DNA from 2 places in the Streptomyces sp. NPDC048254 genome. Region 1 is predicted to be linked to the other one. Evidence: riboswitches for the same ligand, from Rfam matches in the RefSeq annotation. Region 1 holds a riboswitch; the other holds the start of a gene.
What was found. A riboswitch is a leader RNA that binds a small molecule or an ion and turns the genes downstream of it on or off. The one in region 1 is predicted to bind ZMP and ZTP.

Region 1 (14,946 bases):
AGGACAGCGAGCCCTGCCACATCGTGCCGATCCAGTTGAAGAACTTCACTCCCGTCGGGACCGCGATCAGGAAGGTCATGAAGGAGAAGAAGGGGAGGAGCACGCCTCCCGTGACGTACATGTGGTGCGCCCACACGGTCACCGACAGGCCGGCGATCGCGATGGTCGCGGCCACCAGACCCATGTACCCGAACATCGGCTTGCGGGCGAAGACCGGGATGACCTCGCTGATGATGCCGAAGAACGGCAGGGCGATGATGTACACCTCTGGATGGCCGAAGAACCAGAAGAGGTGCTGCCAGAGCAGCGCTCCGCCGTTGGCCGCGTCGAAGACGTGGGCGCCGAACTTGCGGTCCGCCTCCAGTGCGAACAGTGCGGCGGCGAGGACGGGGAAGGCGAGCAGGACCAGGACGGCGGTCAGCAGGACGTTCCAGACGAAGATCGGCATCCGGAACATGGTCATGCCCGGGGCACGCATGCAGATGATCGTGGTGATGAAGTTGACCGCGCCGAGGATGGTGCCGAAGCCGGAGAAGGCCAGACCCATGATCCACATGTCGGCGCCGACGCCCGGCGTGCGCACCGCGTCCGAGAGCGGGGCGTAGGCGAACCAGCCGAAGTCGGCCGCGCCCTGCGGGGTGAGGAAGCCGCCCACCGCGATGGTCGAGCCGAGCAGATAGAGCCAGTAGGCCAGCATGTTCAGGCGCGGGAAGGCGACATCGGGTGCGCCGATCTGGAGCGGCATGATCCAGTTCGCGAAGCCCGCGAACAACGGGGTCGCGAACATCAGCAGCATGATCGTTCCGTGCATCGTGAACGCCTGGTTGAACTGCTCGTTCGACATGATCTGCAGGCCCGGCCGGGCCAGTTCGGCTCGCATGAACAGGGCCATCACGCCACCGACGCAGAAGAACGAGAACGCTGTGACCAGGTACAGCGTGCCGATCGTCTTGTGATCCGTGGTCGTGAGCCACTTGAGGTTCCTCATACCCCGCCTGTGTCCGGGCTGAGCGAGGCGGTCACACTCGACGGATGCGACGAGCGTCACGGAAAGGGGTGTGACGATCGGGAAGGTGCCGGACAAGAACCGAACATGAGCAACGACGAGATCTTCGCCGCTGCCTATCGCGAGCACTACTGGGCGGTCAGCCGTTATGTCGCGCGGCGACTGGACGGGCGGACCAGCGAGGTGGAGGAAGTGGTGGCGGAGGTGTTCACGGTGGCCTGGCGCCGCCGCGCCGACCTGCCGGCGGTCCCGCTGCCCTGGCTGTACGGCGTGGCGCGCAACTGCCTCGCCAACGCGGTACGCGGATACGGGCGCCGGCGCCGGCTGGTGGACCGGCTGGGCAACGACGAGACCGCGCACGGACGGGGGACCGTGGCAGGCCCGGACACCGACCGGCCCGGCTCCTGGGTGCACGAGGCGCTGGGCCGGCTCTCCCCGGCCGACCAGGAGGTGCTGCGGCTGACCGCGTGGGAGGAACTCGGCGTCGACGAGGTCGCGGTCGCCCTGGGCTGCGGCAGCCGGGCGGCGGCGATGCGGCTGCACCGCGCCCGGCGCCGGCTCAGAGCCGAGATCGACCGACTGCGACCCCCTGCCGCCGAGGCTCTCCCCGAGGAACACCGCCATGGCTGACGATCTCGACCTGCTGCGCGCCGCCGACCCCGTGCCCGCCGACGCCCCCCACTTCGGCGACGGCCCCCTGGACCACACCGCCGAACGGCACCTCGCCCGGTTGCTGCACGGCGCCCCTCACCCCAGGCGCCGGACCCGGCCGCGACTGGTGTGGTCGCTCGCCGCGGCCCTCGTCGCCGTGGCCACCGTCCTGACCGTGCTGCTCGGCGGTCCCGCCGGCACTCCGGCGGTCGCCGCACCCCGGCCGCTGGCCGTCCGCGTCCACTCCACCCCGGTGCCCCTCGCCGAGGTCGCGAAACTGGCCGCCGTGGCGGCCCAGGACGGCTCCCCGGCGCTGCTTCAGGGCACCCATGTGCAGTCCTGGAGCCTCGGCATGAGCGACGGCAGGCCGCCGGTCACGCTGCCCGAGGAGCGGGTGGTGCGCTGGGCCGCGGACGGCAGCCACACCGAGGTGGTCGTGGCGACCGACCCGGCCCACCCCGGCCGCCCGGTCCTGACCGACGACGGTGACCGGTCGCGGCTGGTCGAGGACGGCCATGTGCTCAGCCGGCGCACCTTCCCCCCGATGTGGGGGGACGCCCCGCCGCTCGCCACACCCCCGCACGACCCGGTGAAACTGCGCACCTACCTGACCGAGCTGATCTACAGCCACACCCTCACCACGTCGGAACTCCTGGACGCCACCGGCGAGTTGCTCGACAACTGGACGCTCGGCGCGCGGGAGTCGGCGGCCCTGGCCGATCTCCTCGCCGACGCCGAGGGGCTGCGCCCGGCCGGCCAGGTCACCGACCGGCTCGGCCGCACCGGGCAGGCGTACGTCCACGACGACGCCTCGGGCGCCCGGCGAATGCTGATCCTGGACCCGGCCACCGGTGCCGTACTCGGCCTGGAGACCACGTTCACCCGGGACGACCCCGAGTACGGGGTGCGGGCCGGTGACGTCATGGACTACAGCGCCTGGATGCGCTGATCACACCGCGAGCTGCCGGGCCGCCGCGGTCACCGTCTGCTCCAGCAGCACGGCGATGGTCATCGGGCCGACCCCGCCCGGCACCGGCGTGATCAGCGAGGCCCGTTCGATCGCGGTGTCGAAGTCGACGTCACCGACGTTCCCCTCGTTGTAGCCCGCGTCGAGCACGACCGCCCCCGGCTTGATGTCCTGGCCCCGGATCAGCCGGGGGCGGCCGACGGCGGCGACCACGATGTCGGCCTCGCGCACGGCCGCCGAGAGGTCGGCGGTGCGGGAGTGGCAGTAGGTGACGGTGGCGTCACGGGCGAGCAGCAGCATGCCGGCCGGCTTGCCCAGGATCGCGCTGCGGCCGACGACCACCGCCCTCCCCCACGCTCGGCTTCGCTCGCGCGGGGGGACCCCCATCCGGCCGGATCCACGTCGTACGCGTCGAGCAGGCGCAGGATGCCGCCGGGCGTGCAGGAGACGAAGCCCGGCAGGCCGAAGCTCATCGTCGCGAACGACGCGAAGGTCACGCCGTCCACGTCCTTCTCCGGCGCGATCGCCTCGAACGCGGCCCGCTCGTCGATGTGTTCGCCGACCGGGTGCTGGAGCAGGATGCCGTGCACCGTCGGGTCGGCGGACAACGCCCGCAGGGTGCCGACGAGTTCCTCGGTGGTCGTGGTGGCGGGCAGCGCCACGTGCCGGGCGGCGATACCCGCCTTGCGGCTGCGGTTCTGCTTCATCCGGACGTAGGTGACGGAGGCCGGGTCCTCGCCGACCAGCACCGTCGCCAGGCACGGCGTGGTGCCGGTGCGTGCGGTGAACTCGGCGGCCCGCTGTGCGGTCTGCTCGACGATCCGGCGGGCGACGGCGGTTCCGTCCATGAGACGGGCAGGGGTCATGCGGCACGCTCCTGAGCTGGTTCGACCTTGATCGCCCAGGCGCACGGCATCGACAGTGCGGGCCGCTCCCCGGTGGGGCTCCACCTCAGCGCCAGTCACGGCCCGCGCCCAGGGTAACCGAGGCGCTCAGCGTTTCCCACGGCGGTGCCGCCCGCAGGGCCGTCCGCAGCAGTACGACGGACGCGCGCGGAGGCGTGCGGCGGCTGTGCCCCAGTCCGGCCCGTGCCGAGAAGGTCCAGGTCAGCCGCGCGCTGACCTGGACCCTCGCGGTCCTTCCGGCTACTCGTCCCATGCCTGGATCATGATCTGGTCGGCGATCTTGCCGTCGCGCAGCGTGATCATCGACTCGGCGAGCACCCGGACGCCGTCCTCGTACTCGCAGGACTCGCTGTAGGCGGCCTTGTCGCCCTGCACGATGCACTGGTCCAGCTTGTGCGTCATGTCCCGGCTGTAGACGTCGTCCAGCATCGCGGCTATGTCCCTGCGGCCGTGCAGGACCTTGGGGTGGCTGGGCTGGGCGGTGCGGTCGACGATGCGGATCTCCGCGTCGTCCGTGTAGAGCGCCAGCAGGGAGTTCCCCGTGTTTCCCTCCACGGCCCGGCGCAGTGTCTCGGTGTCGAACGTGGAGCCTGTAGCGGTGCCCATGGTGACCTCCTGCGGGAGCCCGCGGCCCGATGCGGAGCGGGCCGCGAGAGCCCCACCTTCGAGCGTCCTCCGCCCCGCCGGGCTCGGCAAGCGCAGGCCGGGCGCTCCGCCTGACGGGTGAGGGGGACCGGCCGCCCGTGTCCGCCCGCACGTCCGGGCCGTTGCTGGAGACATGATCTCAGCACGACGTATCGTCGCCGCCGTCGGCCTCGCGGTCGGGGTCACCGGCCTCGCCGCGCCGCTGGCGAACGCGGCCGCCGCGGACGCGCAGCATCCCGGGAAGCTCAGCCCGCTCGGCGTGCTCGACTCGCTGGCCAGCAGTGACATCCCGGCGGAGTACAAGGACGAGATCCCCAAGGTCTCGGAGCAGCTGCAGGGACTGAACGGACTCCACAAGCTGGGTGAACTGCACCAGCTCACCGACCTGGCCGCGCCCGCCATGGGGCTGGTGCCGGGCATCGAGTCCTGACCCCCGGCAACACCCCCGAGGGCCGTCCCGGAAAGGGGCGGCCCTCCGCCGTACCCCGGCGGCTCGGCGGCCGGGTACCGGGTGCTCAGTGCTCGGCGGCCAGGAACTGCGTCGCCGCCAGCTCCGCGTAGAGCGGGTCCGCCGCCACCAGCTCCCGGTGCGTGCCCACCGCACGGACCTGGCCCGCGTCCATCACCACGATCCGGTCGGCCATCGTCACCGTCGACAACCGGTGCGCGACCACCAGCACCGTCGTCGTCCGCGCCACATCGGCGACCGTGTCCCTGAGCGCCGCCTCGTTCACCGCGTCCAGCTGCGAGGTCGCCTCGTCCAGGAGCAGCAGCCGGGGCCGGCGCAGCAACGCCCGCGCGATCGCCACCCGTTGCCGCTCCCCGCCGGACAGCTTGGTCCCGCGGTGCCCGACCAGCGTCTCCAGGCCCTGCGGCAGCCGCGCCACCAGACCGTCCAGCCGCGTCGTCTTCAGCACCCGCGTCACCGCGTCCTCGTCCGCCTCCGCATTGCCGAGGAGCAGGTTGTCCTTGAGCGACCCCGACAGCACGGGCGCGTCCTGCTCGACGTATCCGATGGCCGAGCGCAGCAGGGGCAGGTCCCAGTCGGCGAGCGGGCGGCCGTCGAGGGTGATCGTGCCGGACTCAGGGTCGTAGAACCGCTCGATCAGCGAGAAGACGGTGGTCTTGCCCGCGCCGGACGGGCCGACGAACGCCGTCATGCCCCGGGCGGGTATCGCGAAGCTCACTCCGTGATGGACGTACGGCAGGTCGTCGGCGTAGCGGAAGCGTACATCGGTGAAGGTGACGGCGGCCGGTTCGGCGCCGGCGGACGGCAACTCGGCGGGCGCGGACGGGGGTTCGGCGGGCAGCCGGAGCGCCTCCTGGATGCGGGCGAGCGCGCCGGCACCCGTCTGGTACTGCGTGACCGCGCCGACGACCTGCTGGATCGGCGACATCAGATAGAAGACGTACAGGAGGAAGGCCACCAGGGTGCCGATGCCGATCGCGCCGGTCGCCACCCTCGCCCCGCCCACCGCGAGGACCGTGATGAACGCCAGCTGCATCGCGAGCCCCGCCGTGTTGCCCGCCGCGGCCGACCACTTGGCGGCCCGCACGCTCTGCCGCCAGGACTCCTCGGCGGCCTCGTGCAGCGCGCGCTCCTCGCGGGGCTCGGCGCCCGAGGCCTTCACGGTGCGCAGCGCGCCCAGCACCCGCTCCAGCGAGGCCCCCATCACCCCGACCGCGTCCTGTGCCCGCCGGCTGGCCCGGTTGATGCGCGGCACGATCGCGCCCAGCACCATGCCCGCCCCGGCGATCACCGCGAGGGTGACACCCAGCAGCACGGGGTCGACCACGCCCATCATCACCACGGTGGCGACCAGGGTGAGCCCGCCGGTGCCGAGTGCGACCAGCGAGTCCGTGGTGACCTCGCGCAGCAGGGTGGTGTCCGAGGTGATCCGCGCCATCAGGTCACCGGGTTCGGTGCGGTCCACGGCGGTGATCCGCAGCCGCAGCAGGTACGACGACAGGGTGCGCCGTGCCCCGAGCACCACCGACTCGGCGGTGCGCCGCAGCACATACGAACCCAGGGCGCCGACCACGGTGTTGGTGACCACCAGACCCGCCATCGCGAGGAGCTTCCCGCCGATGGAACGGTCGTGGGACAGGTCCTCGATCAACCCCCGGGCCACCAGCGGCAGCAGCAGCCCGGTCGCCCCGGTCAGCAGCGAGAGCACCGCACCCGCCAACAGGGCCCAGCGGTGCGGCCGTACATAGGAGAGGAGCAGCCGGAACGTGGACGGACCGGTCCGGTCTCCCGTCCGTCCCGGCGGAACTGCGTCTGCGGTGGTCACGGTGCTCCTCGTCCGGGCGGTGGGCGGCGCACCAAGGCTACGTCGGGCCGCCCCGCCATACGGCGGCACTCCTTTCCCCGACCCCGGTCGCATTACCCCTGTGGGGTATCCGCCCCGGAAAGATCCGCGACGATCGACGTGCTCCGTGCCGTTACCGATCGGTCGCGCGTAGGGTCGGAAGACAGGCACGTCAGCACAGCGACGAAAGGGTCAGGTCCATGGCGCAGGAAGTACGCGGCGTGATCGCACCGGGCAAGGACGAGCCGGTGCGGGTCGAGACGATCGTGGTGCCGGACCCGGGGCCGGGCGAAGCCGTCGTACAGGTACAGGCCTGCGGGGTCTGTCACACCGACCTGCACTACAAGCAGGGCGGAATCAACGACGAGTTCCCGTTCCTGCTCGGTCACGAGGCCGCCGGAGTGGTGGAGTCGGTCGGCGAGGGTGTCACGGACGTGGCGCCCGGGGACTTCGTGATCCTCAACTGGCGTGCCGTGTGCGGGAACTGCCGGGCCTGTCTGCGCGGCCGCCCCTGGTACTGCTTCAACACCCACAACGCCAAGCAGAGGATGACCCTCGCCTCGACCGGACAGGAGCTGTCCCCGGCGCTGGGTATCGGAGCGTTCGCCGAGAAGACGCTGGTCGCCGCCGGACAGTGCACCAAGGTCGACCCGGCCGTCTCCCCGGCGGTCGCCGGACTGCTCGGCTGCGGGGTGATGGCCGGCATCGGCGCCGCCATCAACACGGGCAACGTCGGCCGGGGCGACTCGGTCGCCGTGATCGGCTGCGGCGGGGTCGGCGACGCGGCGATCGCCGGGTCCCGGCTGGCGGGCGCCGCGAAGATCATCGCCGTCGACATCGACGACCGGAAGCTGGAGACGGCGCGCACCCTGGGCGCCACCCACACGGTCAACTCGCGCTCCGGCGACCCGGTCGAGGCGATCCGCGAGCTGACCGGCGGCTTCGGCGCCGACGTCGTCATCGAGGCGGTCGGCCGCCCGGAGACCTACCGGCAGGCCTTCTACGCCCGCGACCTCGCCGGCACGGTGGTGCTCGTCGGCGTACCGACCCCCGAGATGAAGCTCGAACTGCCGCTCCTCGACGTCTTCGGCCGCGGTGGCGCGCTCAAGTCCAGCTGGTACGGCGACTGCCTGCCCAGCCGGGACTTCCCCATGCTGATCGACCTGCACCTCCAGGGCCGGCTGCCGCTGGACGCCTTCGTCACCGAGACCATCCAGCTCGACGAGGTGGAGAAGGCGTTCGACCGGATGCACCAGGGCGACGTGCTGCGTTCGGTGGTGGTGCTCTGATGACCACCCGCATCGAACGCCTCGTCACCTCCGGGCAGTTCACCCTCGACGGCGGCACCTGGGACGTCGAGAACAACGTGTGGATCATCGGCGACGAACGCGAAGTGATCGTCATCGACGCCGCCCACGATGCCCAGGCCATCGCCGAGGCGGTCGACGACCGTGTGCTGAAGGCGATCGTGTGCACCCACGCCCACAACGATCACATCGACGCCGCGCCCGCCCTCGCGGACCTCACCGGCGCCAAGATCTGGCTGCACCCCGACGACCTGCCGCTGTGGAAGCTCACCCACCCCGACCGCGAGCCCGACAACCATCTGACCGACGGGCTCGTCATCGAGGCGGCCGGCGCCGACCTGACCGTGCTGCACACACCCGGCCACGCGCCCGGCGCCGTCTGCCTCCACGAGCCCGGCCTGGCCGTCGTCTTCACCGGTGACACCCTCTTCCAGGGCGGACCCGGCGCGACCGGACGGTCGTACTCCCACTTCCCGACGATCATCGACTCCATCCGGGACAGGCTGCTCACCCTCCCTCCGGAGACGAAGGTCCTGACCGGCCACGGCGACCCGACCACCATCGGCGCCGAGGCCCCCCATCTGGAGGAGTGGATCACCCGCGGCCACTGACGTGAGGACAGCCGGCGGGGGCCGTCAGGCCTCCGCCAACGGCAGGCGTCCCGAGTGACCGGGCGGCAGCGCCAGGTCCTCGCGGACGGCCACGTAGAAGTCGTCGCGGCCGTCGCGCTGCCGCTCCAGCAGAATCCGCCACGCCTCGGGATCCCGCCGCTCCTCCCGCAGGAACCGCTCCATCGCCATGACCGCGAGCACCCACTCCTGGCCCTTCGCGACCACCGCGGGGCTGCCCAGCATGATGAGCTTCTCGCCGTACGGATCACGGGCCAACTGGGCCGCGGCCAGCAGGGGTTCGGCCTCCTGCGGGGAGAGCGGGTGGGGATGCGGGTCGTTGCCCAGATGGGCGGCCACCCGGTAGTCGACGGAGACGGTCTTCTTCAACGCCTGCGCCCACTCCGCGTACACGGTCAGCCGGCGCTCGTCCCAGCGCGCCTCCTGTTCCCGCCGGAACCGCACCCGGTCACCCCGCACCACGGCGAGATAAGAACCGAGCGCGCCGATCACGACGCCTATGAGGGCGGGGAGTTGCTGCAAGAACGCGGACATGCCCGCACGCTATCTGTCCTGTTGATCCTTCCGCCCGTACGGTCGTTGCCATGACCGGACTCAATCGCTTTGCGGGACACGGGGTTCTCGTCACGGGCGCCGCCCGCGGCATCGGCGCGGCCGTCGCCCGGCGGCTGGCCGAGGAGGGCGCACGGGTGCTGGCTACCGACCGGGACCTGTCCGAGGCCGAGCGGACGGCGGCCGCGCTGCGCGAACTGGGGCTGGCCGTCGAGGCGTTCGGCTGTGACGTGGCCGACCGGGACTCCGTGGCGGCCGCCGTCGACCGGGCCGTCGGCTCCTTCGGCGGACTCGACGTGCTGGTGAACTGCGCCGCGCACTGCACCCCGGACGTCCCGCTCTTCGAGGACCAGCCGGACGACGGCTGGGACCTCGACCTGGACATCACCCTCACCGGCGTGCACCGCTGCTGCCGGGCCGCCCTGCCGCACCTGGCCGCCTCCGGCCGGGGCGCCGTCGTCACCATCGGCTCGGTCAACGCGGGGGCCGACTTCGGCAACCACGCCTACAGCGCCGCCAAGGCCGGCCTCGGCTCGCTGACCCGCACCCTCGCCGGGCACGCGGCCGCGCGCGGGGTCCGGGTGAACCTGGTGGAGCCGGGCACGGTCCGCACCTCGGCGTGGGCGGGACGCGAGGACGAACTCGACGCCCTCCGGCCGCTCTACCCGCTCGGCCGGGTCGGCGAGCCGGCGGATGTCGCCGCGGCCGTCGCCTTCCTCGCCTCCCGCGACGCCGCCTGGATCACCGGCACCACCCTCCGCGTCGACGGCGGCCTCACCGCCGTCCACAGCGGTTTCCACGCGGCGCTGCGGCCGCACCGGGAGGCCCGGCATGCGCCGTCACAGGGCCGTTGACGCGGCCGCGACCGCGGCCAGCACCCGCCGGGTGTCGTCCTCGGTGGTCCGCCAGTTGCTGAACGCGGCCCGCAGCGCGGGCACCCCGCCGAACACCGTCGGGGTGAGGAACGTCTCCCCGGACGCGGCCAGCGCCCGGGCCAGGGCGTCCACCCGCTCCTGCGTGGGGTTCTCGGCGAGGGTGAAACAGACCACGTTGAGCCGGACCGGGGCCAGCAGGCGCAGGTCCGGGAGGGCGTCGATGCCCGCGCCGAGGCGCCTGGCCTCGGCGACGTTGCGCTCGACGATCTCGCGGTACCCGGCACGGCCGTACGCCGTCAGGGAGAACCAGGCCGGCAGCGCCCGCAGCCGGCGGGAGGTCTCCGGGGTCAGGTGCAGGAAGTCCGGTTCGCCGGTGGGCGGACCCAGATAGGGGGACTCGTTGTGGAAGACGGCCACCTGGAGGTCGCTGCGCCGGGTGAACTGCACGGCCGCGTCGTAGGGGACGTTCAGCCACTTGTGCAGGTCCACACAGACCGAGTCGGCCGCGTCCAGACCGGCGACCAGCGGGGCGTGCGCGGGGGAGAGGGCGGCGAAGGCGCCGAACGCGGCGTCGACGTGCAGCCAGAAGTCGTGACGCTCCTTGAGCGCGGCGATCGCCCGCAGGTCGTCGAAGTCGACGGTGTTCACCGTGCCGGCGTTGGCGACGACGATCGCCGGCCGCCCGTCCAGCGCGGCCAGCGCCGCGTCGAGCGCGGTCACGTCCACCGCCTCCCGGTTGCCGGGCAGCAGCGGCACCGGCCGCAGCCGGTCCCGCCCGATGCCGAGCACCGACAGCGCCTTGCCGACGCTGGAGTGCGGACTGCCGGAGAGCACGTCGACCGGACCGAGGGCGGCCGAACCCGCCCGGGAGACGTCCACCCCGAGCCGCTCGCCGAGCCATTCCCGGGCGATCGCCAGACCGACCGTGTTGGACATCGTCGCCCCGGTCACGAACGCCCCGCCGTGCGCCTCACCGAGCCCGAACAGTTCGGCCAGCCAGGCCACCGTCTCGCGCTCCAGGGCGGCACCCCAGGAGCCGACGGCCCCGGCCGCGTTCTGGTCGTAGGCCGAGGTCAGCCAGTCGCCGGTCAGGGAGGCGGGCGTCACACCGCCCGTGACGAAACCGAGGTAGCGTGGGCCGGCCGAGGCGGACAGACCCGGCGCCCACCGCTCGGTGAACCGGGCCAGCGCGCCCTCCCCGCCCTCCCCCCGCTCGGGCAGCGCCGCCCGCGCGGGTACGGGGCCGAGCGCGGCCACCGGCCGCTCGCCCAGCCCGGCCAGCGCACGCGCGGCCACGTCACGGGCCGACCGCAGAAGTCCGGGGAACCGGGCGAGATCGTCGGCAAGCATGCGGTGCATGGACGGCAGCCTAGGCCGCCCGCGCCCACGACGCCGAAGTTAACCGTTTCGTCACAGCCTGGCCGGTGCTACAACCAATGCCCTCGATCGGCCGGTCTAGGTCCACGAGATCTGAGGACACAGGAAGGAGACAGACTTCACATGGGGGACATACGCAGACGAGGTGCCGTCGTACTCGGCGTCACCGGACTCGTGGCGCCGCTCACGCTCGCGCTCACCTCGGCTCCGGCGCAGGCCGCGAGCTGTACCACGCAGGCGGGGCCGTACCAGAAGCAGGTGGAGAAGTTCCTCGGCCGGCCGGTGGACGGCAAGCAGTCCGCCGCCGACTGCAAGGCGATCAAGGCCTTCCAGGACAAGCACGGCATCACGCCCGACATCGGCTACGCCGGCCCCGTCACCTGGGGCGTGATGGACCTGATGAACAAGCAGAAGGCCGTCGGCGACAAGCCGAACAAGGACGGCAAGTGCCCCACCAACAAGGGGCGCATCGCCTGTGTCAACCTCACGCTCCAGCTGAGCTGGGTCCAGGACGGCAACAAGCTGGTCTACGGCCCGGTGCCGGTCCGTACCGGCCGCAACGGGTACGAGACCCGGACCGGTCTGAAGAAGATCTACTGGCGTGACATCGACCACGTCTCGTCCGTGTACAACGTGCCGATGCCCTACAGCCAGTTCTTCGACGGCGGCCAGGCCTTCCACTCGGTGGGTCTCAGCATGTGGAACCCGCCGGGCTCGCACGGCTGCGTCAACATGACCACCAAGGACGCCAAGAAGTACTGGTCCCTGCTGAAGAACGGCGACGACGTCTACGTGTACGGCCGCAAGCCGGGCACCTGACGGCGCCCGGCCCCGGCCGGCGCCCCGGCTCAGCTTTCCGGGGCGTCCCCGAAGTCCGGGATCTCCAACCTGGCCCCGCCCTGCCGCGCGGACTCGTGCGCGATGATGCCCGGCAGGGTGTAGCGGGCGGCGACCCACGCGTTGACCGTCGGCATGGCGCGGGTGCTGACGGCTGTCACGAAGTCGTCGACCAGGAAGTGGTGGCTGCCCTCGTGCCCGTTGTGCAGCGTGTCGAACTCCCGCGGCAGCCGCGCCCGGTCGTGCACCGGCGCCGACCCGGAGGTGAAGGCCGCCCGCAGCTCCGGCGCGATGTGCTGGAGCGAGGGATCGTCGGGCGACATGGTGGGCTTGGGCTCGAGGAGCTCGCTGATGTCCTGCACGCCCTTCTTGTCCTGCCACAGCGCCACCGTCGCCAGCTGCTCCATGCTGGCCTCGGTCCCGAAGAACCGGAAGCGCGATTCGCGGATGTGCGACGGATATCCCACCCGCCGGAACTCGTTCGTCCGGAACGACCCGCCGCCCGCGACCTCGAACAGCGCGGTGGCGTTGGACACGTCGTTGCCGAACTGGCTGACGTCCTTGTCGAAGACGCCGTCGCCGCGGTCGTCCACCACCCCGATCGCCGACACGCTCACCGCGTGCGTCTGCCAGGCGCCGAGCACCCCGCCCACCGCGTGCGTCGGATACAGCAGCGGGGGATAGCTGGCGGTCGCCTTCCAGTTCTCGCCGCCGCTGTAGCGGTACGCGTCGTAGAAGCCCAGGTCCATGTCGTGGACGTAGTCGCCCTCGGCGTAGAACAGCCGCCCGAAGGCGCCCTCGGCGATCTGGTTGCGGGCGTGCACGGTCGCCGGGTTGTACTGGCTGGTCTCACCCATCATGTACGTCAGGCCGGTCGCCTTGACCGCGTCGATGATCGCCGCGATCTCCTCGGCGGTGATCGCCATGGGGACCGCCGAGTACACGTGCTTGCCGGCGTTCAGGCCCGCCAGGACCAGCGGGCCGTGCGTCCAGCGCTGGGTGAAGATCGCGACCGCGTCGACGTCCGCCGACTCCAGCATCGCCTCGTACGACGGGAAGGTCCCCGCCAGGCTCTGGGCGGCGGCGAGCCGCTCCGCCCGCTCGGGCAGCAGGTCGGTGACGTACACGTCACCGACGCCGGGATGGGCCTGGAACAGGGTGGCGAACTGGCCGGAGAACTGGCCGGCGCCGACGATGCCGAGTGAGAAAGTCATGGTGGTTACTTTTGCTTCGGAAGAATCTCGCCGTCAAGGGGCGGACAGAAGTAGGAACGACGTCAGAAGGGCGCTTCTGCGGCGCACCCGGCGCACGATAGGGTGGCCGAGTTACTTCAGTTCCGAAAGGAAAGGGGTGCCGTGTCCGACTGGCTGCCGCTGAGCCCCGCGGAGCGCTCCGTGGCGATCGAGGTGCTCGTGCACGGCCCGCTCTCGCGCACCGAGCTGGCCCGCCGGCTGAACCTCTCCCAGGGCAGCCTCACCCGCCTCACCAAGCCGCTCATCGAGTCCGGGCTGCTCGTCGAGGCCCCCTGGGCGGGCGCCCCCGCGGAAGCCCGCCAGGGCCGCCCCTCCCAGCCGCTGGACGTGGTCGCCGACTCCCGCTGCTTCCTCGGCTTCAAGGTCACCGACGAGACCGTGTACGGCGTCGTCACCACCCTGCGCAGCGACATCGTCGCCCGCCTCGACCGCCCGCTCACCAGCCACGACCCGGAGGAGGTCGCCGACCTGCTGGCCAGGATGGCCGCGGAGCTGGCCGCCCGGCACCCCGCCGTCGCGGGCATCGGCATCGGCGTCGGCGGGTTCGTGCGCAAGCACGCGGTGGTCGGCGAGTCGCCGTACCTGCGCTGGCGTGACGTCCCGCTGGCCGAGCTGGTGCGGCGGCGCACCGGGCTGCCGGTCGTGGTGGAGAACGACGTGGCCGCCCTGGTCGAGGCCGAGACCTGGTTCGGCGCCGGCCGGGGACTCGACCGGTTCGTCGTCCTGACCATCGGCGCCGGTATCGGCTACGGGCTGGTGCTCGGCGGCCGGCGGGTGCCGTACGCCGAGGAGGACCGGGGCTTCGGCCGGCACTGGATCATCGACCCGCAGGGCCCGCTGACCCCGCAGGGCGAGCGCGGCAGCGCCGTGTCGCTGCTCACCATCCCCAGCATCCGCTACCAGATCCGGGCCGCAACCGGCCACGACGCGTCCTACGGGGAGATCCTCGCCCGCGCCGCGAAGGGCGAGCCGATGGCCGCGCGGGTGATCGGCGAGGCAGGCCGGGCGCTGGGCACCCTGCTCGCGCACATCGCCAACTTCGCCATGCCGCAGAAGATCCTGCTCGCCGGGGAAGGGGTCGGCCTGATGGAGGTGGCCGGGGACACGGTGCGGGACACCGTCCGCGCCCACCGGCATCCGCTCGCGGCGCCGATCGGCCTGGAGACCAAGGTCTCCGACTTCCACGACTGGGCGCGCGGGGCGGCCGTGCTGGCGATCCAGGTGCTGGTGCTCGGCGGGGACGGGCGTTGAACTGCCGTTTCCGCCCGGACGTCCGCCGCCGCGCCGTGGCGAACTCCCGCTTCTCCCCGACTCATTGACGTGATGATTAACACGGTCCGTTATGTCCGTATCGGTCGTACTTACTCACGGCGCCTTCACGTCGACCGGCATATGCTTCACACCATGTCCACCAGTGTTGAAGCCGTCACCGAGCGATCGGCCGACGAGGTCAACGAGGAGATCCGGGCCTTGTGGCTCCGGTCGGGCGGGACACTGAGCACCGAGCAGCGCGAGGAATACCGGCGGCTCGTCCTCGAATGGGCGGCCGCGTCCCCGCACCAGCCGGACCAGGCGGCCTGACCGCCCGTCCCGGGCACCCGTCGGGACGGGTGCCCTTCTCGTAGACCCG
Region 2 (14,946 bases), on a different contig from region 1:
GGTGGCGGCGTGCGCGGTCTCGGTCACCCATGCCTCCCCGCGTACGAGGCACCCGGCACTCCCCCGCGCATCCATCGCGCCCCGGCGCGCGCCGTGAGCGCCCCCAGGGCCGCGCCCGCCGCGACGTCCGTCGGGTAGTGCACGCCGACGACCAGCCGGGAGAGGCACATGGCCGCCGCCAGGGGCGCGAGGGCGGGCGCGCCGAGCGCCCCGAAGGCGACGGCGGCGGCCGCGGCGGAGGTGGCGTGCGAGCTGGGGAAGGAGTGCCGGCCCGCGGTGCGCACCCGGGGCCGGACATGCGCAGGGCGCGCACGGCGCACGAGCCGTTTGACGCCGATGCTGCCGAGGTGCGCACCCGCGACGAGCGCCGTGCCGCGCAACCATGCGTCGCGCCGCGCGCCGTCCGCGGCGGCCCCGGCGAGGCCCGCCGCGAGCCAGAGCGCGCCGTGCTCACCGGCGAGGGAGAGACCGCGCGCGGCCGACGCGACGCGTGGATCGGCACCGCAGGCGTGCAGCGCGGAGAGGATCCGGTGGTCCATGTCGTCCATTGGACTCACTGTTCACCTTGACCACGCCAAAGCTACGACCATATTGAGCGACATTCCGATAATCACCCGTTTCGGGGAGTCAGGTGATCTTCCGTAACCAATCGCCAACAGCACTCATAACACCCATACGGTAGCGATACGGTCGTCCACATGCCTGGAAAGCCTGGAGGGCCCGCAGGTCCCGCCGAGTCCGCACCCCCCGGAACCACCGTCCCCGTCACCGGCTGGGGCCGCACCGCCCCCACCGCCGCCCGCCTGATCCGTCCCCGGACGTACCAGGAGGCGGCGAACGCGATCCGGAACTGCGGGGCGCGCGGCGGTATCGCGCGGGGTCTGGGACGGGCGTACGGGGACGCGGCGCAGAACGCCGGCGGCGCCGTGCTCGACATGACGGCCCTCGACCGCATCCATGCCATCGACGCCGACGGCGGCACCCTCCTGTGCGACGCGGGGGTCTCCCTGCACCGCCTGACGGAGGTGCTGCTGCCGCTCGGCTGGTTCGTCCCGGTGACCCCAGGGACCCGCCAGGTGACGGTGGGCGGCGCGATCGGCGCCGACATCCACGGCAAGAACCACCATGTCTCGGGATCCTTCTCCCGTCACGTGCTGTCCTTCGAACTCCTCACCGCCGACGGCCAGGTCCGCACGGTGAGCCGCGGCACCCCGCTGTTCGACGCGACGGCCGGCGGCATGGGTCTGACCGGAGTGATCCTCACGGCGACCGTCCGCCTCCTCCCGGTCGAGACGTCGTACCTGACGGTCGACACCGAACGCGCCACCGACCTCGACGACCTGATGAACCGCCTGACCACCACGGACCACCGCTACCGCTACTCGGTCGCCTGGATCGACCTGCTGGCGCGCGGGGCGGCGACCGGGCGTGCGGTGCTCACGCGGGGCGACCACGCGCCCCGGGAGGCGCTCGGCGAGGGCACACGCGCCGGGCGTGCACCACTGGCCTTCCGCCCCCGTCGGCTTCCGGCCGCCCCCGCGTTCGTCCCCGAAGGCCTCCTGGGCCGCACCACCGTCGGTCTCTTCAACGAACTCTGGTACCGCAAGGCGCCACGCGCGCGTACCGGCCAACTCCAGCGCATCTCCGCGTTCTTCCACCCCCTGGACGGCGTCCCGCACTGGAACCGCGTGTACGGCCGCGGCGGCTTCGTGCAGTACCAGTTCGTCGTCGGATACGGCCGGGAGGACGCCCTGCGCCGGATCGTGGCCCGTCTCTCCGAGCGCCGCTGCCCGTCCTTCCTGGCCGTCCTCAAGCGCTTCGGCGACGCCGACCCCGGCTGGCTCTCCTTCCCCGTGCCCGGCTGGACCCTTGCCCTCGACATCCCGGCCGCCCTGCCCGGCCTCGGCGCGTTCCTCGACGAACTGGACGAGGAGGTCGCGGGCGCCGGCGGCCGCGTCTACCTCGCCAAGGACGCCCGGCTGCGCCCCGACCTGCTCGCCGCGATGTATCCACGGCTCGCCGACTTCCGCGCGCTGCGCGCGGAGTTGGACCCGCGCGGGGTGTTCGTCTCCGACCTGTCCCGCCGTCTCGGTCTCTAGGAGCTGATCGCTGTCATGAAGGACGCCTTCGGAATGCCCCAGTCCCTGCTCGTCCTCGGGGGTACGTCCGAGATCGCGCTGGCCACCGCGCGCCGGCTGATCGCCCGCCGTACCCGCACGGTCTGGCTGGCCGGCCGCCCCTCCCCCGCGCTCGACCACGCCGCCGGGCATCTGCGCACCCTGGGCGCCGACGTCCGCACCGTCCCCTTCGACGCGCTCGACCCCGAGTCCCACGAGACCGCCCTCGGCAAGGTCTTCGCCGAGGGCGACATCGACATGGTGCTGCTGGCCTTCGGCGTCCTGGGCGACCAGGCGACCGACGAGCGGGAGCCGGTGAAGGCCGTGCGGGTGGCGCAGACCAACTACACGGGCGCCGTCTCGGCGGGCCTGGTCAGCGCACGGGCCCTGCAGACGCAGGGCCACGGCTCCCTGGTGGTCCTGTCGTCGGTCGCCGGGGAGCGGGCGAGGCGCTCCAACTTCATCTACGGCTCCAGCAAGGCGGGCCTGGACGCGTTCGCCCAGGGCCTGGGCGACGCGCTGCACGGGACGGGCGTGCACGTGATGGTCGTACGGCCGGGGTTCGTGCGGTCGCGGATGACGGCGGGGCTGGAGGAGGCGCCGCTGGCCACGACCCCGGAGGCGGTGGCGACGGCGATCGAGACGGGTCTGCGGCGGCGCTCGGAGGTGGTGTGGGTACCGGGGGCGCTGCGGGTGGTGATGGCGGCGCTGCGGCACGCACCGCGGTCGGTGTTCCGACGGCTGCCGATCTAGTCGGCCACCGGCTCTACCGGCTCGCGATGGTCCCCCGCTCCGCATGCCCCACCTGAGGCGGCACGACGGAGCCCCCGAACACGTAGTCGTGCAGCTTCCGCCACACGCCGTCGGAACCCTGCTCGTACAGCGCGAACCCCATGCAGGACCACTCGGCCTCGTACTCCGCCAGCTCCGTGAAGGCCCGGTCCATCGCGGCCTCGTCGATCCCGTGCGCGACGGTGACATGCGGGTGGTACGGGAACTGCAGCTCGCGGTCGAGCGGCCCGGACGCGGCGCGGACCCGCTGCTGGAGCCAGGCGCAGTCGTCCGCCCCCTGGACCACCCGGACGTACACGACCGGTGAAACGGGCCGGAACGTGCCCGTGCCGCACAGCCGCATCGGGAACGGCCGGCCCACCGCGGCGACCTCGCCGAGGTGGGCCTGGACGGCGGCCAGCTCGCCCTCGGCGATCTCGGTGGGCGGCAGCAGCGTGACATGCGTGGGGATGCCGTGGGCCGCGGCGTCGCCGAAGCCCGCGCGCAGCTCCTGGAGCAGGCTGCCGTGAGGCTCCGGGACCGCGATCGATACGCCGATCGTTACGGTCCCCACGTCATCTCCTGTCGGTCGTGGTGGTCGGACGCGTGTCGGGTTCGTACCCGGCCGTCCGGCTATCGACTGTACGGCCACGGCCGCCTTCCGGGCAGCCGTGGCCGAAGTGATGTGCAGCGCTCCCGTGCGCTCCCCGGAGCGCTCCGAGCGCCCCCGGCGCCCCGCTCGGTACCGCCGGCACTCCGCTCAGTGCTTGGCGGGCAGGAAGCCGACCCTGTCGTAGGCCTGGGCCAGGGTCTCCGCGGCGACGGCGCGGGCCTTCTCCGCGCCCTTGGCGAGGACCGAGTCGAGCGTCTCCGGGTCGTCCAGGTACTGCTGGGTGCGCTCCCGGAACGGCGTCACGAAGTCGACCATGATGTCGGCGAGGTCCGTCTTGAGCGCGCCGTACATCTTGCCCTCGTACTCCTGCTCCAGCTCGGCGATCGACTTGCCGGTGAGGGTGGAGTAGATGGTGAGGAGGTTGCTGACGCCCGGCTTGAGCACCGCGTCGTAGCGGATCACGGTGTCCGTGTCGGTGACCGCGCTCTTGACCTTCTTCGCCGTCGCCTTCGGCTCGTCGAGGAGGTTGATGAGGCCCTTCGGCGTGGACGCCGACTTGCTCATCTTGATCGCCGGGTCCTGGAGGTCGTAGATCTTCGCCGTCTCCCTGAGGATGTACGGCTTCGGGATCACGAAGGTCTCGCCGAAGCGGCCGTTGAAGCGCTCGGCGAGGTCGCGGGTGAGCTCGACGTGCTGCCGCTGGTCCTCGCCGACGGGCACCTCGTTGGCCTGGTAGAGCAGGATGTCGGCGACCTGGAGGATCGGGTACGTGAACAGGCCGACGCTGGCGCGGTCCGCGCCCTGCTTGGCCGCCTTGTCCTTGAACTGGGTCATCCGGCTGGCCTCGCCGAAACCGGTGAGGCAGTTCATGACCCAGGCGAGCTGGGCGTGCTCGGGGACATGGCTCTGCACGAAGAGGGTGCAGCGGTCCGGGTCCAGGCCGGCGGCGAGCAGTTGCGCGGCGGCGAGGCGGGTGTTGGCGCGCAGGTCGGCGGGGTCCTGCGGGACCGTGATCGCGTGCAGGTCCACGACCATGTAGAAGGCGTCGTGGGACTCCTGGAGGGCCACCCACTGGCGGACGGCGCCGAGGTAGTTGCCGAGGTGGAACGAGCCGGCGGTGGGCTGGATGCCGGAGAGCACGCGGGGTCGATCAGAGGCCATGTCCACCATTCTCTCAGAGGGTGACGGGAGAAACGGTCGCCCTGGAGAGTGCTTGCGGTGCGCGGGGAACTGCGGCGCCGTTGTGGCTGGTCGCGCAGTTCCCCGCGCCCCTGACGGGGCGCTGATCAGCCCAGGTCGATCTCCGGGTACAGCGGGAAGCCCGCCACCAGGTCCGTCGCGCGCTGGGCGATCTCCGTCGACACCTTCTCGTCCAGGACGTGGGAGGCCTTGCTCGGCGCGCCCGACTTCGTCGTGCCCGGCTCCGTCGCCGTCAGGACCCGGTCGATCAGGGCCGCGACCTCGTCCATCTCGGCCGTGCCCAGGCCGCGCGTGGTCAGGGCCGGGGTGCCGATGCGGATGCCGGAGGTGTACCAGGCGCCGTTCGGGTCGGCCGGGATCGCGTTGCGGTTGGTGACGATGCCGGAGTCGAGGAGGGCGGACTCGGCCTGGCGGCCGGTGAGGCCGTAGGACGACTCGACGTCGATCAGGTTGAGGTGGTTGTCCGTGCCGCCGGTGACGAGGGTGGCGCCCCGGCGCATCAGGCCGTCGGCCAGCGCGCGGGAGTTGTCGACGATCCGCTGGGCGTAGTCCTGGAAGGAGGGCTGCCGGGCCTCGGCGAGGGCGACGGCCTTGGCGGCCATGACGTGCGGGAGCGGGCCGCCGAGGACCATCGGGCAGCCGCGGTCGACCTGGTCCTTCAGCGAGTCGTCGCACAGGACCATGCCGCCGCGCGGGCCACGCAGCGACTTGTGGGTGGTGGTGGTGACGATCTGGGCGTGCGGGACCGGGTCGAAGTCGCCGGTCAGGACCTTGCCGGCGACCAGGCCCGCGAAGTGCGCCATGTCGACCATGAGGGTCGCGCCGACCTCGTCGGCGATCTCCCGCATGATCCGGAAGTTCACCAGCCGGGGGTACGCGGAGTAGCCGGCCACGAGGATCAGCGGCTTGAAGTCGCGGGCCTGGGCGCGCAGCGCGTCGTAGTCGATCAGGCCGGTCGCCGGGTCGGTGCCGTAGGAGCGCTGGTCGAACATCTTGCCGGAGATGTTCGGGCGGAAGCCGTGGGTGAGGTGGCCGCCCGCGTCCAGGGACATGCCGAGCATCCGCTGGTTGCCGAAGGCCTGCCGCAGCTCGGCCCAGTCGGCCTCGGAGAGGTCGTTGACCTGGCGGGCGCCGGTCTTCTGGAGGAAGGGGACCTCGACGCGGTCGGCGAGTACGGCCCAGAAGGCGACCAGGTTGGCGTCGATGCCGGAGTGCGGCTGGACGTAGGCGTGGCGGGCGCCGAACAGCTCGCGGGCGTGCTCGGCGGCGAGCGCCTCGACCGTGTCCACGTTGCGGCAGCCGGCGTAGAAGCGGCGGCCGACGGTGCCCTCGGCGTACTTGTCGCTGAACCAGTTGCCCATCGCGAGCAGGGTGGCCGGCGAGGCGTAGTTCTCGGAGGCGATCAGCTTGAGCATCTCGCGCTGGTCGTGGACCTCCTGGCCGATGGCGTCGGCGACGCGCGGCTCGACGGCACGGATCACGTCGAGGGCCGCGCGGTACGCGGTGGACTCGGTGGAGAGGGGCTCGGTGGAACGGGGCTCGGACATTCGGGACCTCCGGACATGGCGTTCGGCGTTCACGGTTCGGCCCAGGCGCACGGCACTCGATCGGACACGGGCCGCTCCCCGATGGTCGGTCCCATCCCAGCGCGCCAGTCACGGCCCGCTGGTCAGACTACCGGGCACGCCGGAGCCGAGGGCCGTGGCGTCCACCAGTCGGGCGGGGGCGGCACACCTGCCCGGCCGACCGCCACGGCCGCCGGACCCACCGGCAGGCGCCGTGGCCGCCCGGCCGGGTCAGGCGGCGGGCGGCAGGATCACGTGGGGCAGGAAGCGGGCGTAGTCGTCCGTCACCAGGCCCTGCGACTCCCTGATGCCCAGTCCCGCCGCCTCCTCGCCCACCACCCACGCGCCGAGCACCACATGGTTGCCGTCGAACGAAGGCAGGGGCGCCAGCTCCTGGTAGCAGCACGGCTCTTCGCGTACGACGGTCCCCGCGCCCGGCGGGTGGACGAGGACGCCCGCGCCCTCCCGCCCCAGCAGCGGCTTGCTGACGTAACCCGTCGTCCGGGCCAGTTCCCTCGGGCCGTCCACGTACGCCGGCAGCAGGTTCGGGTGCCCCGGGTACAGCTCCCAGAGGATCGCCAGCAGCGCCTTGTTGCTCAGCAGCATCTTCCAGGCCGGCTCTATCCACATGGTGGTGCCCGTGCCGCCGCCGTTGTCCAGGGTGTCGAGGACGTGGGCGGCGAAGGCGTCGGTCGTGAGCCATTCCCACGGGTAGAGCTTGAAGCAGCTGCGGATGAACCGGAGCCGGTTGTCGACGAAGCGGCCGGAGAGGGTGTCCCAGCCGATCTCCTCCATGGAGATCCAGTCGGTGTCCAGGCCCGCCTGCTCGGCGGTCTCCTTCAGGTAGGCGACCGTCATCAGGTCCTCGCCGAGTTCGTCGGCGGAGGAGTGCGCGAAGTGCAGGGGGATGCCCGGCGGGAGCAGCCGGGCCTGCCGCTGCCAGGCGGCGACGAGGCGTTCGTGGAGGCTGTTCCACTGGTCGGCGCCCGGGAAGCGGTCCTCCATCCAGAACCACTGGGCCGAGGCCGCCTCCACCAGGGAGGTGGGGGTGTCGGCGTTGTACTCCAGGAGTTTCGCCGGGCCCGTGCCGTCGTAGCGGAGGTCGAAGCGGCCGTAGAGGGACGGGAGTTCGGCGCGGCGGTGCCAGGCCTCGGTGACGGCGGCGCGGATGCGGGGGTCGGTGATGCCCAGCTCGGCGAAACGATCCTGCGCGACGATGTGGCCGGCCGCCGCCAGGCACATGGCGTGCAGTTCCTCGACCGCCTCCTCCAGCGCCTCCACCTCGTCGAGGGTGAAGACGTAGTAGGCGGTCTCGTCCCAGTACGGGCGCAGGGTGCCGTCCGGGTGGCGGGTGAGGGGGTAGATCAGGCCCTGTTCCTCGACGGTCCGCTGCCAGTCGGGGCGGGGTTCCGTGGTACGGCGGTGCATCGTGCGGTCAGCCGCCGGAGCTGCCGTGGCCGCTGCCGAAGCCGCCGCGGTGGACGCTGTGGCCGCCGCTCGACGAACTGCCGGAGCCCTTGGCCGGCTTGCTGAACGAGCCGCCGCTGACCCAGCCGCTCTTCTTCTTGCCGCCGTAGTAGTAGGCGCCGTTGACGGCGGCCTTGGTGGAGGTGCAGTTCTTGTCGGAGACGACCTGGTAGCCCTTGGCGGCGGTGTAGCTGTTGCGGTCGACGCAGCGCTTGTCGGGGTCGGAGGAGCAGGCGGTGAGGGCGGCGGCCAGGAGGCCCATACCGCCGAGGATCACCGTGCCCGAGCGGAGTTGCCGGCGTGCGTCAGCCATGTTCGTGTGCCCCCGTGTGGTGTGCGGTGGGCCGACGGCGGTTGAGTGATCGTCGGCCGGGTGTCCGGCGACAGCTTAGACGAGCGGATCCGGCCCGCTCAGACGAGCGAATCCAGCCCGCTCCGACTTGTCATGTCCAGGTAAGAAAATCATGTGAAGCCGCCGGAGATCCTGCCGCCGCGCCGCGCACCACGGGTACCGTCCAGCTGTTCGTAGGTGAACGATCAACTTCGAACTCTACGCGCGAAGACGCCCACCCCGCAGCACCCCGCAGCACCCGCACCGCCATCCCCCTCGCACCCCCCACCGACGGAGGAATGACAGATGCCCGGCTTCGCCGCCTCGCGCCACAAACTCACCACGGCCCTGACCGTGCTCGGCCTGCTCACCGCGGGAGCCGCGCTCCAGGTCGGCACCGCGGCCGCCCCCGCCCACGCCGCCACCACCTACCGCGTCCTGTTCGACGACGGCCACGCCGAGGAGGCGGGCAACGCGGACTGGATCATCTCCACCAGCAAGCCCGACCCGCTCTCCCAGGACTCCTCCCCGTCCTCCGACAAGGACTGGACCGGCGCGCTGTCGTCATGGGGCGTCGCCCTGCAGAAGACCGGTGACTACAGCCTGAAGACCGCGACCAGTGCGCTCACGTACGGCGGTTCGTCGACGACCGACCTGTCGAAGTTCGACGCGCTGGTGCTGCCCGAGCCCAACACCAAGTTCACCACCGCCGAGAAGACGGCGATCATGAACTTCGTGAAGGCCGGCGGGGGTCTGTTCATGATCTCCGACCACACCGGGGCCGACCGCAACAGCGACGGCTACGACGCGGTCGAGATCCTCAACGACCTGATGACGAACAACAGCGTCGACTCGACCGACCCGTTCGGTTTCTCGATCGACTCGCTGGACGTCGGCTCCGGGTACCCGAAGGCCATCAGCGACAGCAGCGACCCGGTGCTGCACGGCGGCTTCGGCACCGTCACCAAGAGCCTGATCGCCGACGGGACCACGGCGACCCTCAAGCCCTCCGACAACTCCGCCGTCAAGGGGCTGGTGTACCGCAGCGGCTACTCGGGCAACACCGGCGCCTTCTTCCTGACGTCCGCCTTCGGCAGCGGCCGGGTCGCGTTCTGGGGCGACAGCTCCCCGATCGACGACGGCACCGGCCAGTCCGGCAACACGCTGTACGACGGCTGGAACGACAGCGGCGCCACCAACGCCGCCCTCGCCCTCAACGCCACCGCCTGGCTGGCCGGCGCCAACTGACCCACAAGGGGAGGGAGCGGGTCCGGGGTGCGTCCCGGGCCCGCTTCCCGCTTTCCTCACGATCACCGTCCGCTCCTCTCACCCGGAGCCCCTACAGTCCCTTTGTGCTCTTTGGAATGGTGTGTGCGCTCGCGGCCGCGATCTGCTTCGGTACGGCGACCGTCTTGCAGGCGATGGCCGCGCGGGCGGCCGGTGACGGTGCGGGCGGGGAGGCCGCGCTGCTGCTGCGGGCCGTGCGGCAGTGGCGGTACCTCGCCGGACTGGGGCTGGACGGGCTGGGTTTCGTGTTCCAGATCCTGGCGCTGCGGTCGCTCCCCATCTACGCGGTGAGCGCCGCGCTGGCGTCGAGCCTCGCGGTGACCGCGGTGGTCGCGGCCCGGCTGCTGCGGGTGCGGCTGAGCGGGCTGGAGTGGGGCGCGGTGGGGGTGGTGTGCGCGGGGCTCGCGATGCTGGGGCTGGCGTCGGGTCCTGAGGGCGACCGGGCCGGGTCCGACGCGCTGAAGTACGCGATGCTCGCGACCGCGGTGGGCGTGCTGCTGCTCGGGCTCGTCGGCGGGCGGCTGTCGGGGCGCTGGCGGGCGCTGCTGCTGGGCCTCGGGGCGGGGTTCGGGTTCGGGGTGGTGGAGGTGTCGGTGCGGCTCATCGACACCCTGTGGCCGGGCGGGCTGCTCACCAACCCGGCGACCTACGCGCTGCTCGTCGGCGGCGGTGGCGCCTTCCTGCTGCTGACCTCGGCGCTCCAGCGCGGCTCGGTGACCACGGCGACGGCCGGGATGGTGATCGGCGAGACGATCGGCCCGGCGGCCATCGGCGTGGTGTGGCTCGGGGACCGGACCCGGGAGGGGCTCGCCTGGCTCGGGGTGCTCGGTTTCACGGTGGCCGTGGCGGGGGCGCTGGCACTGGCCCGGTTCGGGGAGGCGCCCGGGGCGCAGGACACGGGCCCCGGGGCGCCCGAGCCCGTCAGCCCAGCGCGTCCGTGATCCCGTCCCACAGGCGGGTCCTGGCCTCCAGGGCGACGACGACGGTCTCGACTGCCTCGTCCCAGCGCCGTTCGTCGGTTCCGCACAGGTCGGCGACCGTCTGGAGGGCCATGGGGGTGTGCTCCTCGCCGTCGACCTCGATATGGCGGGCGAGGTAGTCCCGGAAGAGCGGGAAGCGGTCGGTGCCCTCCTCCTTGATGACCTGGTCGAACATGTCCGGGATCAGGTCCTCGCGGGAGAAGGCGAAGGCGGCGGCCCGGCAGTGCGGCGGGCGGTCGGCGATGATGCCGAAGGTGGTGCGTACGAACTCGGCGGCGGGGGCCGGGACCTGGGCCACCCGCAGGGCCGCCGGCACGTCGTGGCCCTCGGCGAGGAGCGCGACGAAGGGTCGGCGCGCACCCCCCGGGCACGGGCGAGTTAGGCGGCGAGCGCAGTTCGACGCGGCCGCGCGGATCGCCGTAGCCGAAGGCCTCGCTCGGGGCGGTGGTGAGGGCGCGGCGGGCCGCCCTGAGCCACTCGGCGCGCGGGAAGGCGGAGACGTCGGGGTGGCCGGCGCGCAGGTCGTAGGCGGGGTGGTGAGCAGTCGTACCGGTGACGGGCGCCGCTCCATGCCGTCCCGGCGGCGAGGGCGTCGGCTCCCTGGCGACGCGGGTGCCGGAGCCCTGGCGGGCGGTGAGCCAGCCCTCGGCGACCAGGTCGGCGTAGGCGTCGGCGACGGTGTTGCGGGCGATGCCCAGATCCACGGCGAGGGAACGGGACGACGGCAGCCGGGTGCCGGGGACCAGCCGGCCGCCGCGGACGGCTTCGCGCAGGGCGTCGGTCAGGCCCCGGCACAGGCCCGGACCGGCCGGTTCCAGATGGAGGTCGACGCTCAGAGTGGCCCATGTTCTCCCCATGGAAATGGACCATACTCCTGGGCTGCCTGGCTCCTAGGGTCGAGATATGACCACAGAACACCCGACCGAGTACGCACCCGAACACTCCCCCCGTCTGCCCTGGTCGGAGCTGGTGCCCGACGTGTACCGGGCGATGGTCCGGCTGGACACCGCCGCCCGGAAGGGCCTCGACCCGAAGCTCCTGGAGCTGGTGAAGATCCGGGCCTCGCAGCTCAACCGCTGTGCGCTCTGCGTGGACATGCACAGCAAGGACGCGCTGGCGCAGGGCGAGAGCGTCGAGCGGATCATCCAGCTCAGTGCCTGGGAGGAGTCCGAGCACTTCTACACCGAGAAGGAGCTGGCGGCGCTGGGCCTGACGGAGGCGGTCACGGTCCTCACGGAAGGCTTCGTGCCGGACGACGTCTACGAGCGGGCCGCCAAGCACTTCGAGGAGGCGGAGCTGGCGCAGCTGATCGCCGCGATCACGGTGATCAACGCGTGGAACCGGTTCGGGGTGACCTGCCGTCTGGTGCCGGGGCACTACACGCCGGGGCAGCACGCGTGAGCAAGGCCGGCACCTGCCGGGCCGGGGCTCCGGCAGTGGGCCGTGGCGGCGGTCCGGGAGATCGCCGCCTGGCTCCGTCGGACGGGGCGGCCGGGATCACCTCACGTGGCTGACCGCCGCCGGGCGGAAGCGCCGGTACAGCACCACTCCGGCCGCCAGCGAGGCCAGGCTCGCGGCGGCCGGCGCCCAGGGGTTGCCGGTTCCGGTGTGCGCGAGTGTGCCGGTCGTCCGCTGCCGGACGACGGTGGCGGGCGGCTTCGGCGCCGGGTGCGCCTTGACCGGGTGTGACGGCTGGTGGCGGACGGGTGGCGCGGGAGGCGTGGACGGGCCGGGCCCGTCGGGGTGGTCGACCGGTGTGTCGACGGACTCGTTGCCGAAGACGGGATTGCCGATACCCACCGCGTTCACGCTGTTGCCGATGACGTTCAGGGGAACATCGACCGGAAGCTGGATGCCGTTGCCGGAGAGGACACTCGGCGAGTCGTGAGCGCTGCCGACGGCCGTGGCCCCTTCCTTCTCCTTGGCCTTGCCCCCCTCGTTGGCGCAGCGGTTGCCCATCGCGGGGTTGAGCAGCCCGATCACGTCGACGGTGTTCCCGCACACGTTCACCGGGATGTTCACCGGCAACTGGATGTCGTTGCCGGAGACCAGCCCGGGCGAGCCGGACGCGGAACCGTCCGCGGCGGAGTCGGCCCACGCCGGGCCCGCGACCGCCATCGCACCAGACGCGACAGCGAAGGCGATCACACTGTTTCGGGTAGCCCGTTTCATGGGTTCCCTGCCCTTCCAGACACGTCGCGGGCTCTCACCCGCGAGCGGCGAAATCCAAGCAGAACGAAAGAAGTAGTGGCTTTTCGACCATTTGGCCGGTATCCGGCACCCCGCCGGCGTTCGGCTGCGCCATGGTTCGCTTCGGGCAGCGGATGCGCGCACGACGGCGGGGTACGCGGCCAGGGCCGGGCGAGCAGCCGCGGAGGGGTCAGAGCGCCTGGTTGTTGCAGCCCATGTCCGAACCGAGGTGGTTCTGCTGCGCACCCGGGTTGCCCTCGCCGTTCAGCAGGTTGCCCGCCAGACCGGTGATCGCGCCGACGCTGCCGATCACCTCGATGTTCATGTCGTGCGAACGGCACTCGGTGGCCTGCGTGATGTCGAGGTCGCGGCCCAGGTCGTCGTGGGCGAAGGCGGTGGTGCCGCCGAGGGAGCCGACACTGCCGAGCATGGCGCCCACGAGGACTGCCTTCTGGAACGTGCGCATGGGTTCTCCATTGGTCGAGCGGATGGAATCTGCAAGAGATCGAGCGGGAAGTGCGGATGTCCGCCGGCGCGGCGGCCGTCAGCCGAGTCGGGGAAGCCCCAGCTGGCCGACGGGAGGTGCCGCGACCTGTCCGAGACCGACCGGGGAGAGCTGCGGCACGCCCGGTGACCCGAGCTGCGGGCTGAGCAGCGGGTTCACCTGCGGATTGATCTGGGGGTTCACCTGCGGGGCGACGATCGCCGGGCCCTGCGCGCCGAAGGCCTGGGGTGCCTGGGGTACGGCCAGCTGGGGGGCGACCTGCGGCATGACCTGGGGCATGACCTGGGGCACCACCTGGGCCGGCTGCGCGGGGGCGGCCTGGACCGGTTGCTGCGGTGCGGCCTGCTGCGGGTACTGCGGCGCGGCCTGCTGCTGGTACGGAGGAGGGGCCTGCTGCTGGTACTGCGGGGCGGCCTGCTGCGGGTACGGCGTCGCGGCGGCCTGTGCGACTCCCTGCGAGGTGGCCGTGCTGGAGGCGTAACCGGTTGGCTGCGGCGCGGGCGCGGGCGCGGCCTGCGGAACCGGCTGGGGAACGGGTGCCGGGGCCGCCTGGGGAGCGAACTGCTCGGGAGCCGGCGCCGGGGCGGCACTGCCTTGTCCCATGGGAGCGGCATGACTGACGCCGCCGCCGAGCGCGGACAGACCGCTGGCCGCCACTGCAAAGAGCGCGGCCTTGTGAAGCTTGCGCATGAAACCCTCGGCCCTTCGATACCTGAATAGGGAAGTCCATTGCATTCAGCGCGGTCACACGTGCACTCGGTGTGATACTCGTACCGCACCACCGGCAGCGGCAGTTCCGATAAGCACGCGGACTTCGCCTTCGGAGCCGACAGCGATTGCCTCACCCTCTTCAGGTCCACGGTCGCTGCCTTCTCCTCGTCGGAACGAGAGTTGTCCGGCTGCGGTCACGGCATCCAAAAGCCCGTCACCCATTTGCCGTCCAATGGGCCGGACTTCACTATCCGCACACCCTGCGGCAAATGGGTGACCACGCCCCGGCGACCGTTTCTGGGTCTGCGCGCGCCTCGTTCCCCACGGGGCAGGAACGATGGGTCACCGCAGCCGCACAGGGCAGCAGGAACAGCGACAACTGCGCTGCCTCATCAGCATTTCATCAGATTCCGTGCACAGGTCAATGAAGGGCCGAGAATTCCATGCGCAAGCTTCGTAGGGTCGCGCTCGTCGTCGCAGCAGCCGGGGGTCTCACCGCCGTCGGCGCCGCCCCAAGCTCCGCCGCCACTCCCGCCGCCTACAACGGGGCTGTGCCGCCTCCCGTTTCACAGCCGGACGCCCAGGCCGCCTCGCTCTCCTCCGCTCAGGCGACCGCGCAGTCCTACGGTTCGCCGACCCAGCAGCAGGCGCCCCCGCAGCGTGGCACCGAGGTCGCCCCGCAGATCAACCCGCAGCTGAACCCGCAGATCAACCCGCAGCTTTCGCCGCCGGCCCCGCAGCCGGCGCAGGGACAGGCCGCCCCGGTGAGCCAGACCAACATGTTCCGTCCGTCCCAGGAGTGCAGCCCGCAGTCCCTGCTCGACGCGAACGTCCCGGTCGCCCTGCTCGCCGCCTCCCAGACCCGCGGCGTCGACTGCTCCCAGGCCAACAGCCAGTCGAACTCGCTCGCCAACGCGCGCCAGGGATGACGGCCAAACGTCGGTGTGCGAAAGGGAGTTGCCGAGAATCGCGACCGACGGGCCCGTACCGACGCGATACGGCTTTCGGGTGCTTTCGCTTTGTGATCGCAAAAACGGCGCGTCGTTGCCATCTTTGGCGTATTTCGTACTAATCTCCCGTAACTGTAATAAGTCGATCTCCCACAGATCGCACCCACTCACTCCCCGGAGATGACATGCGTAAGCTTCGCAACGTTGCCGTCCTGGTCGCCGCGATCGGCAGCATCGGACTCGTCGGCGGCACGGCCCA

Region 2: linked by a shared signal. The riboswitch ahead of ACGFZQ_RS06900 (glycine hydroxymethyltransferase) and the one ahead of ACGFZQ_RS37960 (bifunctional 5,10-methylenetetrahydrofolate dehydrogenase/5,10-methenyltetrahydrofolate cyclohydrolase) in region 1 are both predicted to bind ZMP and ZTP.

The regions. Positions count from the first base shown of each region.
Region 1 covers NZ_JBICZJ010000017.1:191,047-205,992, forward strand. The annotation lists gene ctaD (cytochrome c oxidase subunit I) at 1-988, opposite strand, end outside; gene ACGFZQ_RS37950 (RNA polymerase sigma factor) at 1,094-1,636, shown strand; gene ACGFZQ_RS37955 (CU044_5270 family protein) at 1,629-2,606, shown strand; partial or broken gene ACGFZQ_RS37960 (bifunctional 5,10-methylenetetrahydrofolate dehydrogenase/5,10-methenyltetrahydrofolate cyclohydrolase) at 2,607-3,490, opposite strand; ZMP/ZTP riboswitch at 3,517-3,599, opposite strand; gene ACGFZQ_RS37965 (hypothetical protein) at 3,576-3,782, opposite strand; gene ACGFZQ_RS37970 (nuclear transport factor 2 family protein) at 3,770-4,135, opposite strand; gene ACGFZQ_RS37975 (hypothetical protein) at 4,308-4,604, shown strand; gene ACGFZQ_RS37980 (ABC transporter ATP-binding protein) at 4,690-6,561, opposite strand; gene ACGFZQ_RS37985 (S-(hydroxymethyl)mycothiol dehydrogenase) at 6,687-7,775, shown strand; gene ACGFZQ_RS37990 (MBL fold metallo-hydrolase) at 7,775-8,404, shown strand; gene ACGFZQ_RS37995 (hypothetical protein) at 8,429-8,956, opposite strand; gene ACGFZQ_RS38000 (SDR family NAD(P)-dependent oxidoreductase) at 9,007-9,828, shown strand; gene ACGFZQ_RS38005 (pyridoxal phosphate-dependent decarboxylase family protein) at 9,814-11,208, opposite strand; gene ACGFZQ_RS38010 (L,D-transpeptidase family protein) at 11,350-12,045, shown strand; gene ACGFZQ_RS38015 (Gfo/Idh/MocA family protein) at 12,075-13,277, opposite strand; gene ACGFZQ_RS38020 (ROK family protein) at 13,419-14,567, shown strand; gene ACGFZQ_RS38025 (hypothetical protein) at 14,709-14,897, shown strand.
Region 2 covers NZ_JBICZJ010000002.1:342,102-357,047, reverse strand. The annotation lists gene ACGFZQ_RS06930 (decaprenyl-phosphate phosphoribosyltransferase) at 1-27, opposite strand, end outside; gene ACGFZQ_RS06925 (phosphatase PAP2 family protein) at 24-548, opposite strand; gene ACGFZQ_RS06920 (FAD-binding oxidoreductase) at 699-2,099, shown strand; gene ACGFZQ_RS06915 (decaprenylphospho-beta-D-erythro-pentofuranosid-2-ulose 2-reductase) at 2,115-2,870, shown strand; gene ACGFZQ_RS06910 (2'-5' RNA ligase family protein) at 2,884-3,462, opposite strand; gene trpS (tryptophan--tRNA ligase) at 3,649-4,662, opposite strand; gene ACGFZQ_RS06900 (glycine hydroxymethyltransferase) at 4,788-6,248, opposite strand; ZMP/ZTP riboswitch at 6,281-6,370, opposite strand; gene ACGFZQ_RS06895 (glutathionylspermidine synthase family protein) at 6,498-7,694, opposite strand; gene ACGFZQ_RS06890 (hypothetical protein) at 7,702-8,046, opposite strand; gene ACGFZQ_RS06885 (hydrolase) at 8,371-9,312, shown strand; gene ACGFZQ_RS06880 (DMT family transporter) at 9,429-10,292, shown strand; gene ACGFZQ_RS06875 (DUF3050 domain-containing protein) at 10,273-10,647, opposite strand; partial or broken gene ACGFZQ_RS06870 (GntR family transcriptional regulator) at 10,677-11,188, opposite strand; gene ACGFZQ_RS06865 (carboxymuconolactone decarboxylase family protein) at 11,235-11,732, shown strand; gene ACGFZQ_RS06860 (chaplin) at 11,829-12,449, opposite strand; gene ACGFZQ_RS06855 (hypothetical protein) at 12,712-12,987, opposite strand; gene ACGFZQ_RS06850 (hypothetical protein) at 13,066-13,716, opposite strand; gene ACGFZQ_RS06845 (hypothetical protein) at 14,181-14,666, shown strand; gene ACGFZQ_RS06840 (hypothetical protein) at 14,873-14,946, shown strand, end outside.